3 regions of the Senimuribacter intestinalis genome follow, and region 2 is predicted to be linked to each of the others. Evidence: riboswitches for the same ligand, from Rfam matches in the RefSeq annotation. Region 2 holds a riboswitch; each other region holds the start of a gene.

Region 1 (3,279 bases), 100 kb from region 2:
AAACGGGTGCTGGCGTAGAGGAATTGAAAACCTCCATTACTGAGGACTGCCTGAAAAATGCCGGAGAGATTCTGGAAGAGTCCGCAGCCAAGAAGCTGAAAGATTTGATTTCCAGAACACTCAATCAGCTGGATTTTTACTGGAAGGCTATGAACATGGAATACAAGGAGCTTGATGATTGTTTTGAGCAAATCCATGAGACCGTTCAGGCATGCAGAACAAAGGCTGCAGCAGCAGAAAGCTTTTATGAACTGCATTTAAACGAAATCAAGCTGCAGCTGTCGGCGAAGGTATTGGAGCTGTTTGGCATGGAGTATCAATATGAGATTGAAGAATTGCCGGCAGGACTTGTGGCAATGAGTAAAGATGACTTCTTGCGTGAGGTCGATACGCTATGCAATGATTTGAATACAACTTTGAGTGACATTTTGCTTTATAGGGAGGAAAATGCTTATGCAGTTGTGCGCAGAATCAATGCGATTAACAGACTGGGGCGCAGTTTGCGCAGAATCAGAGAGAAATTATAAGAATTAAGGGAGATAGCTCCCTTTTATGGGCCCGTAGCTCAGCTGGGAGAGCGCTGCGTTCGCAACGCAGAGGCCGTGGGTTCAATCCCCATCGGGTCCACCATAGAAGATTGAATTACGTCGGAGACAAGCACTTCGGCGTTTTATATACATTGTGAGATAAATTTGGGGGTCATAGAAATTCTGTAAAAGGGTGCAAACATTTTCAGAAAATCTTGGGAATTGTAGAGTAATCGTCTTTATGCTATAATAAAAATCCAACGTAAGACTTGGTTGCATGACAGGAGAAAGGAAGCATTATAATGACAGAAGAAACTAGAATGATTTTGGACAAATTAGAGAAGATGGAAGAGAAATTAAACAGTCTTGATAACAAAGTGACATATCTCGACGAGAAGGTATCGTGCCTCGACGAGAAGGTATCGTGCCTTGACGAAAAGGTGACGTGCCTCGACGAGAAGGTGACATGTCTGGATGAGAAGGTATTGGACCTTGACGAAAAGGTGACGTGCCTCAACACAAGAGTTTCGGAGATGGACGAAAGATTTACTAAGGATATCCGAGAGATTAAAATCACATTGGAAAGCGAAGTAAACAGAAATATAGCAGTTATTGCAGAGGGGCATTTGAGCTTGGATAGAAAACTCGACGAAGCTTTGAAAGTGAACCAGGAAAGAGAAATGCTGCTTCTCCGTGTAAATCGTTTGGAAACAGAACTATTAAAGAGAAGAGAACATTAAACCAGAGATTTTGGAGAATCGTTAGGCAGACTTTTTGGAACTGGCTGAATCAGATTTATAAAAAAAGCTTGCCAAAATATGTCTGAGAGTGGTACAATGTAAGCGGAGAGTATTTGGCAGGAATCCTGCCGGGAAAGGAGCGTGGAAAAGAAGTCTCCAAACCCTAATTAAAAACTAAACTAAATTAAAGTAAGCAACATTTTGTGTTCTTCCCTGTGCATACCACAGGGAAGCTAAGAGGGAAGCAAGTGAGAGCCTTGCGCGGACCCGCCACTGTAATTGGATTGTTTTGATTATGAGCTGTGAAAGCTGTCCACTGGGGAAACCTGGGAAGGAAAGTCAGAGCGAGAATCCATGAGCCAGGAGACCTGCACGAGATGAGGATTTGCGGCGAGGTTAACCGTAAGAATCCGGAATATAGATACAGTGAAATCGGACTGTAGGCGAAGAGCCTAGAGTCTTTTCTTTTTGCAAAAGACCGGGCTGCGAAATCGAATTGAAAGGAAAAACATATGAAAGAGCGAAAACGAAACATGAAAAAAGCCTTTGCGCTGATTCTCAGTTTACTGATAGTTTTCAGCATGATGCCGTCCATGGCTTTTGCAGATTCTGCAGACAGTTCAGAACCAAGCGAGGCAGCAGGTTCCTGTAAGGTGACTATTACATCTCAGGCTAACCAGAAATTCTTGCACAAGCCGCTTATTGACACTGAAGTTGCGGCAGACCTTGCTGAACGCTACGGTTATGAAGATAGCGTAAAGGAAAGCGTTTCCGTACTGGACGCACTGGTACAGGCGCATATTGCTAAATATGGAGAAGAATTTACGAAGGAGACAGCAGGCTCTAGGCTGGCTTTAGATGAGAACGGGAATGTAACTCGTTATTTTGGAGAAGAAACTTCAGATAGCGGTGTTGTCATCAACGGGCAACTTTCTGCGGAAGCTGCAGCAAAGACAGCACTAAAGGCAGGCGATTGCTTGGAATTCTTCCGTTATGCTTCAGCTGAAAAGAAGGATGTGTATCCAGGGGTTGCTACTTCTTACTTTACGGGTGGACATGATGGAATCCACTGGGATCGGATTACCAGTCTGAAAAAAATCAGCGGAAAAAATTTCGGCTTATTTTGCTATGGATTTTCTTTAGATCAGTATGGAACATTTGAAGAGGCAGAACGTCTTAGAAATGCAACAGAAATGGATGGAATTTCCATAGGGCTTATTGATGCGGAAACAGGTGCAGTGGTGCCAATCGAGGGCGCTGTTGCCAGCGGAAACAATGCGCTTGCTAATTTGACACTGCAGCAGGAAACGGGATTTTGCTATTTGACCATGTTTGACTCTAAAGCAGATATCGTTATGCCGCTCATAAAAGTTCAAATGGTGGAAGAGCCATCCTTAAAAGTGCTTGAACTTTATAGAACTAGAGCTGATTTTTTGGCACGTGAGAATTCACTTGAAATTACTCCAGCATTGCAGGAAGGGAAATTTGACGGATATACTGTAGATGTTCCTGACTATCTCAGTGCGAGCAGCATGTATATTTATTCCAGCTTTTCTGATAACCCCGATGATCCAACCAATGTATATCTTGGTGAAACTTTATCGAAGTATGTAAGCAGTCGGTGGGGCAGTAGCTCCGGTGATGCAGCTTACATAAGAAATGGCTGCTATAACGTTTTTTATTATGGCGACGTTGGGCAGGTTGCAGACTACAAAATAAACGCTAATATTATCGCAACGCTGAAAGGTCTTGAACTGGAAGGTGTTGTCGATAAAGCCTTTAATGCAGATAAAACTTCCTACCATGTTTATCTCGATTCTAATGCAAAAACGACAGCCATTAAGGCAACCGCTTTTGCTTCCTCTTATACTATTAAAGTCAATGGCGCCGAATTTACGAGCGGCGTAGCAGGAGATTTAACCCTGGATTGGGATGAAAATGACTGTATGGATGTGGAGATTTCAGTTTCTTCAAACAGCTGCGAAGAAAAGACGTATCACATCTGCTATGAA
Region 2 (3,279 bases):
CAAGAACGATAAGCTGATGGGTCTGAAGGAAAACGTTATCATCGGTAAGCTGATTCCTGCAGGAACCGGTATGAAGCGTTACAAAAATATTGACGTGGATTACGGTGTAAATGAGGAATTCATGCGTGAATATACTCGTATGCAGGAAGAGGCCCTGTTAGAAGCTGAAGCTGACGTGGAAGCGATGGATGATGAAAGCGCAGAAGATTTGGATTTGATGAGCATGCCTAACGAGGGTATTATGGAAATGGATACAGCATTGGTGCTGGAACCGGAAGAATCCGAGCTGATTGAATTAGAATAAGAGACTGGATATTGTAAAGGGGCTACTTGTACGGTTGACCAATTAGGTTGATCTGAGGAGGTAGCTCCTTTTTGTTAGTACGTTCTGTGCCGCCTGTGCATATATTCGTAAAAAAGACCTAAAATATGCATAACGTCCTGAAGGAATCTGCATATTTTTGGCGATTTTTCCTCTCATATGCATTTTCGCCAATAAAATACTCTGAAATAGCAACGCGATTACCGGTTCGCAGTGAAAAATATGCATATATAATGCAAAATCCCCGCAAATATGCAGACTGATGTGCATATTTGCGGAGATTTCTTTAAAAATATGCATTTTGCCATGAGGAAGGAGTATCGTGGAATCATCGTTAAATTGGGAGCCAGTCATTTTTATTGACTTAATAGGAATTGTGCGATATATTGAAATTAATTTAGGGAAAAGATTTGGCGGTGAATTCTGAAAGGAGAAAGGATATGAACCCGATTGAAACCAAAGATTTAATCATACGCGACAGCGTTTTTGAGGATTTAAAGTATTTTGACCCATGGGAAAGGCAGCCTGCAGTAACGGAGTTTTTCAGCATTGCGGACGGGCAGAGTCTGGAGGATGTGACCAAGGCATATGTGAAATTTGATGAGGCTGCCGATATGCGCCAGTACACTATTTGTCTGCGCGAGAGCGGTGAGCCGGTGGGAAGAATTATTCTTGGCGATATCATAGAAGGCTGGAAGTGTGAAATTTGGCGGATTTACATTGCGGATACGGCACTTCGCGGCAAAGGCTACGGCAGACAGGCTATGGAAGCGACCATGAAACTGTGCTTTGAGGATTTTGGGATGAAACGGGTATATCTGGATCATTACACGGGAAATCCAGCGGCGCACCTGTATCTGAATCTGGGATTTCAGTACGAGGGCGTGCTGCGAAAGAACTGCCGGAAGAACGGCGTCCTCTATGATGTGCACCTGATGTCCATGCTGGCGGAGGAATACTTTGAGCGATATGGTAAATGAATGCAGTGAATAAGCTGGAAAAACGCCAACACGCCGAAAAAAATTATGCCAACACGCCGAAAAAAATAGACACAGATAAAATGAAAAAACCGGCTTTTTTAATGATTCTTATTGGCGTAGGTGATTATGCTTACCGAAGGCAGGATGGAATTTATGTAGTGCCGGTGGGATGTCTAAAGAATTAAGAATAATTAACAGCCGCCTAGCGAAAAGGGCGGCTGTCTTTATAAGTGGAGTTTGACAGGTTTACGGCGTTTCCTTTTGTACACTCTTCAAGAGATTTTTCCGTCAGTCTGAGAACGGTTTCTGATGTTGACAAAAATAAAAGAATCACGAATATTTGTCACATTTCTTTTTTCATGCCTTTGCCCTGTTTGAAGACATGCAAAAGTCTTGCATTTTCGCTCAAATTGTGTATAATGATATATGAAAATTGAAAAGAGCTTGCCAGTACCCGAAAGGGTTTAAAGGAAAACAGGTGAAATTCCTGTACGCCGCCAACGCTGTAACAGAGGAGTCTTCTTCATGATGTCACTGGGAAACCGGGAAGGCGAAGAAAGATGCTGATACTGGAGTCAGAACACCAGCTGGGAAGCAGCGCAAACGCATTGGAGAGATATGATGCGAAAGTATCTCTGCCGGATGCGTTATTTTTTTATATGGAGGGCACTAATGAAAAAACTATTTAAACTGGAAGAAAATCACACCACTGTCAGACAGGAAGTACGCGCCGGTCTGACAACCTTTTTTGCCATGGCGTATATCATTTTTCTGAACCCGGTATTTCTGTCATCTACAGGCATGAGTTCCGGCGGCGTTATGGTTGCTACATGTCTTTCTGCCGCAGCAGGCACGCTGCTGTGTGCATTTTTGAGCAATAAGCCTTTTGCGATGGCGCCGGGTATGGGGATGAATGCCTTTTTTGCGTATACCCTATGCGGAATTTACGGATATTCATGGCAGCAGGCGCTGGCACTTACCTTCCTTTCCGGAATCCTATTTTTTCTAATTGTTATCTCGCCTCTGAGAGATAAGATAATCAATGCAGTACCTGTAAATCTGAAATACGCTATAAGCGCCGGCGTGGGTCTGTTTATAGCGCTCATTGGTCTTCTGGATACAGGGATTATATCTTTAGCAAGCGGAATGCCTGCTCTCGGGGATCTCAGTTCGCCTACAGTTCTGATTGCATTGCTTGGAGTGGCAATCACAGCTGTTTTGGTGGTATTGAACATAAATGGAAGTTTGATTATCGGTATGGTGATAACGATTGTACTGAGTCTGGCGGCAGGACAGACAGCGATGCCCGACCACCTTGCAGAGTTTCCGGGCGCAATAGCGGACGTGGCTTTTAAGCTTGATTTTTCCGGATTGATTTCAGGAAAAGCGGGCTTGTCCGGTATCCTGTCACTTATTGCGCTTATTATCTCATTGACCATGGTTGATATGTTTGATACCCTTGGTTTTTTAATCGGCACCAGCTCCAGGGCGGGAATGACTGATGAAAAGGGAACCATGCCGGGAAGCGGGTCGATTTTAATTGCTGATGCGGCAGGTTCTGTGATGGGCGCTTTATTTGGAACCTCTACCGTTACATGCTATGCGGAATCGATTTCCGGGATTGCGGCAGGCGGAAAAACCGGTCTGACTGCTGTAACAACTGCTTTGTGCTTCTTGCTGGCGGTTGTGTTCTCGCCTCTGACAGGGGTGATGACAAGTGCTGTAACTGCACCGGCTTTGATTATCGTGGGAATGTATCTTCTCATGGAAGTGAAAAAAGTTGATTTTGGTCGTCTGGATGACGCCATTCCTGCATTTATTACCATAGTGGCGATGCCTATGACATACTCCATTACGACAGGAATTGCTGCGGGATTTATTTTTTATCTGATTTGCAAAATTGCCGCTGGCAGAAGAAATGAGGTGAATCTGCCTGTTGTGGCGCTGGCTATGGTATTTTTTCTTTATTTCTGCCTG
Region 3 (3,279 bases), on a different contig from region 2:
ATGCATTAGCAAGTCCGGACGGCAAATGTGTCTACCAAAGCTTTTCTGATGAAGAACTGCTCGCTTATCTAAGGCGTTTAGCGTCAGAACTGGGGTATGGCCCTACGCAGGGAGAAGTATTTTGGATATTGAAAGACTACATCAAACAAAGGTTTGGTAAATGGCCTTATGCGCTTCGTGCTGCAGGGCTTTCCGCGTCAGCAGGTAAAGGCGGAAAAACTATGGAGCAGATGGAAAAAGAGCGATTGCATAAGGAAAAGCTTCTTGACATGGTCAGAGAAAAAGCACTGGAGCTTGGGAAAATTCCGCATCCCAGAGATCTGCCTGAGGTTTGCAGGGAAATCAAAAAATATTACAGCGGCTGGACTTCTGTTATTAAAGCTGCAAAGCTGGATGCTGATTTTCTTAAAAGAGCAGTCTATAAGATTCCTGATTTAGAACTGGAATATATCAATATGCTGGAAGCAGTTAGAAATTTTGCTCATGAAATAGGACGAAGTCCTCTTCATGGAGAAATTGAACAGGCTGTTAAGCAGGCGCTCATAGAGCGATGCGGCTCCTGGCGCAATGCGCTGTTTCAGATTGATTTGGAACCGGTCCTCCGAATGGAGCCTTTTCACGATATTTATATCGACCATAGAATGACAGAAAATCGAAGGCATCATTCTGACAGTCTCTATGGCTGCTATTATAAGGTATTGAATCTGGATGAAGATGATAGAAAGCGCCTTGGTATGGTAAAAGATATCTATCTGAAAAACGGAAAAATTCCTATGAAAAAGGAAGTGCCAAGACAGCTGCGGCAGGATTTGCACGAAAAATGCGGTTCCTGGGGTAACGTTCTCTATCAGATTGGCGTTACGCCAAAGGAATACTACGAGGAGAAAAATAAAAAGAAAAATAGTAATCAAGGAAAGTAAGAGGAATAAAAAGATGAATCAGAAACAAGACACCGCGATTCTGGTAGTCAGCTTTGGCACCAGCTATAACGAAAATAGAAAGGTCACAATAGATGCTATTGAGCAGGCAGTTGCGGATGCTTTTTCAGATTATCCGGTGCGGCGTGCTTTTACCAGTCAGATGATTATTAATAAGCTAAAGAAAAGAGATGGACTTCATATCGACAACGAAGCTGAGTCACTGCAGCATGCAGCAGCAGATGGATTCAGAAAGCTGGTGATACAGCCGACACATTTGATGAATGGAACAGAGTATCACGACCTTCTGCGCGATGTGGAAAAACATAGAGATCTTTTTGCAGCTGCAGTACTTGGAGAACCTCTTTTAACTGATAAAGAGGATTTTGAGAAAGTTGCAGCTGCCATGGTGGAAGACACAAAAGAGCATACGGATGAAAAGACGGCCGTGGTGTTGATGGGACATGGAACAGGTGTTGAGGCAAACAGGGTATACTTTGATTTGCAAGATGAGCTCAGAAAACAGGGACACCACAACTATTTTATCGCAACTGTGGAAGCGGTACCAACGCTGGAAGATATTCTTCCTGCCTTAAAGGAAGGCGGTTATGAAAAAATTGTGCTGCAGCCTTTAATGATTGTTGCAGGCGATCATGCCAATAACGATATGGCAAGTGATGATGAAGATTCATGGAAAACGATTCTGGAAAAAGAGGGCTATGCGGTGCAGTGTGTACTGCGAGGCATGGGGCAGATTCCTGCAATCAGAGAAATTTTTGCGCAGCATACAGCAAGGGCATTTGAAAAGCTTAAATAAGCATCCCGATAAACGGCTGCTTCAAGCTGGTGCAAATTGCAGTTGACAGCCGAAAACGATTGTAATATAATTCTGTTAAACAACTTGAAAATATTGGTTGATAAAATCGTAATATGGAATCAGGTGAGAGTCCTGAACAGTCCTGCTGCCGTAATGACGGAGTTTTTATGCAAGGCATATGGCCGGTCACTGGGAATCGTTCCTGGGAAGGCGCATAAGAGCGTTGACGTCAGAGTCGGAAGACATCCCAATATTTTACCATGAAAGTCACAGGATATGAGTTTTAGGGTAATAATAGTAAATTCTTCGGCGGCTGGACTCCCAAAACGGAAAAGAAGGAGACAGTGCGAAGAGTTTTACTTAATGCAAGATAAATTTGAACCCGAATCCTGTGGATTCGGGTTTTTCTATTGCAACATTATTCATTGCAGGAAAAGCTTGCAGAAAGGATAATATGGAGAAGTTTACCGTCAAAAATGGAAAAAAACTAAAATACGGTTTTACAACCGGAAGTTGCGCTGCTGCTGCAGCTGCAGCGGCAGCGGCTATGCTTTTTTCTGGAGAGAAAGTCTCTGAGGCGGAGGTTATATTGCCTGCAGGAGAGAAAACGACCATGCAGGTCAGTGAAATAGATATAGATAAGGGTACGGTTTGCTGCACGGTGATAAAAGACGGAGGCGATGACCCTGATGCAACCCATGGCGCAGGAATTTCAGCCTGTGTCAGCAAGGAGCCGATTTCATCGGGAACTTTAGCAGAAACTCGAGATCGTATTACCTTGCTGGGCGGCTGCGGCATAGGCATTATTACAGCAAAAGGCCTGCAGTGCAGCGTAGGAGAGCCTGCCATCAACCCGGTGCCGAGGCAGATGATCTTTGAAAATGTGCAAAGGATACGCAGGAAGTACGGAAAAGAGGAGGAACCTATATATATAGAAATTTCTGTGCCTTGCGGTGCGGAGATTGCAAAAAAAACATATAACCCAAGACTTGGGATTGTTGGGGGGATTTCTATTCTGGGAACGACAGGTATTGTCGATCCTATGAGTGAAAAGGCTCTTGTCGATACGATTAAGACTGTGATCGACAAACAGTATCAGGAGAATCCGAAGCGGATTCTTATCGCCCCGGGAAATTACGGCAGGGAATTTTGCCGTGAGTATCTGGGACTGGATATCGCAAAGGCTGTACCCATCTCTAACTATATTGGAGAAGCTTTGGATTACATTAAGTTTAAGGGGTTTGAGGAAATACTTCTGGTAGGTCATACTGGCAAGCTGATCAAGCTGGCAGCAGGGATTATGAATACCCATTCCTCTTACGCTGATGGCAGAATGGAGATTATCGGTATGCATAGTGCCGTTTGCGGTGCTGACTGCGATACTGTAAAAGCAATTGCAGAGTGTATTACCACCGATGAGGCGTTTGCTCTGATTCAGGAAAAAAATTATTATGAGGAAGTAAAAGCAAGGATTTTGGAAAAGGTTCTGTACCATCTCCATTTCAGGCTGAAAGGACAGGTGAAAGTTGAGACGGTATTGTTTAC

The links. A riboswitch is a leader RNA that binds a small molecule or an ion and turns the genes downstream of it on or off. The one in region 2 is predicted to bind cobalamin.
Region 1: it holds a riboswitch for cobalamin, as region 2 does, so the genes downstream of both, NFR88_RS06720 (bacterial Ig-like domain-containing protein) here and NFR88_RS06210 (NCS2 family permease) in region 2, are expected to answer to the same signal.
Region 3: it holds a riboswitch for cobalamin, as region 2 does, so the genes downstream of both, cbiD (cobalt-precorrin-5B (C(1))-methyltransferase CbiD) here and NFR88_RS06210 (NCS2 family permease) in region 2, are expected to answer to the same signal.

Annotation. Positions count from the first base shown of each region.
Region 1 covers NZ_CALPCF010000005.1:123,655-126,933, forward strand. The annotation lists gene NFR88_RS06705 (dynamin family protein) at 1-527, shown strand, start outside; tRNA gene NFR88_RS06710 (tRNA-Ala) at 555-630, shown strand; gene NFR88_RS06715 (hypothetical protein) at 830-1,267, shown strand; cobalamin riboswitch at 1,454-1,657, shown strand; gene NFR88_RS06720 (bacterial Ig-like domain-containing protein) at 1,780-3,279, shown strand, end outside.
Region 2 covers NZ_CALPCF010000005.1:19,411-22,689, forward strand. The annotation lists gene rpoC (DNA-directed RNA polymerase subunit beta') at 1-304, shown strand, start outside; gene NFR88_RS06200 (GNAT family N-acetyltransferase) at 763-1,302, shown strand; gene NFR88_RS06205 (hypothetical protein) at 1,308-1,487, shown strand; cobalamin riboswitch at 1,734-1,908, shown strand; gene NFR88_RS06210 (NCS2 family permease) at 1,975-3,279, shown strand, end outside.
Region 3 covers NZ_CALPCF010000010.1:48,120-51,398, reverse strand. The annotation lists gene NFR88_RS09770 (homing endonuclease associated repeat-containing protein) at 1-920, shown strand, start outside; gene NFR88_RS09765 (sirohydrochlorin cobaltochelatase) at 934-1,734, shown strand; cobalamin riboswitch at 1,812-2,000, shown strand; gene cbiD (cobalt-precorrin-5B (C(1))-methyltransferase CbiD) at 2,126-3,279, shown strand, end outside.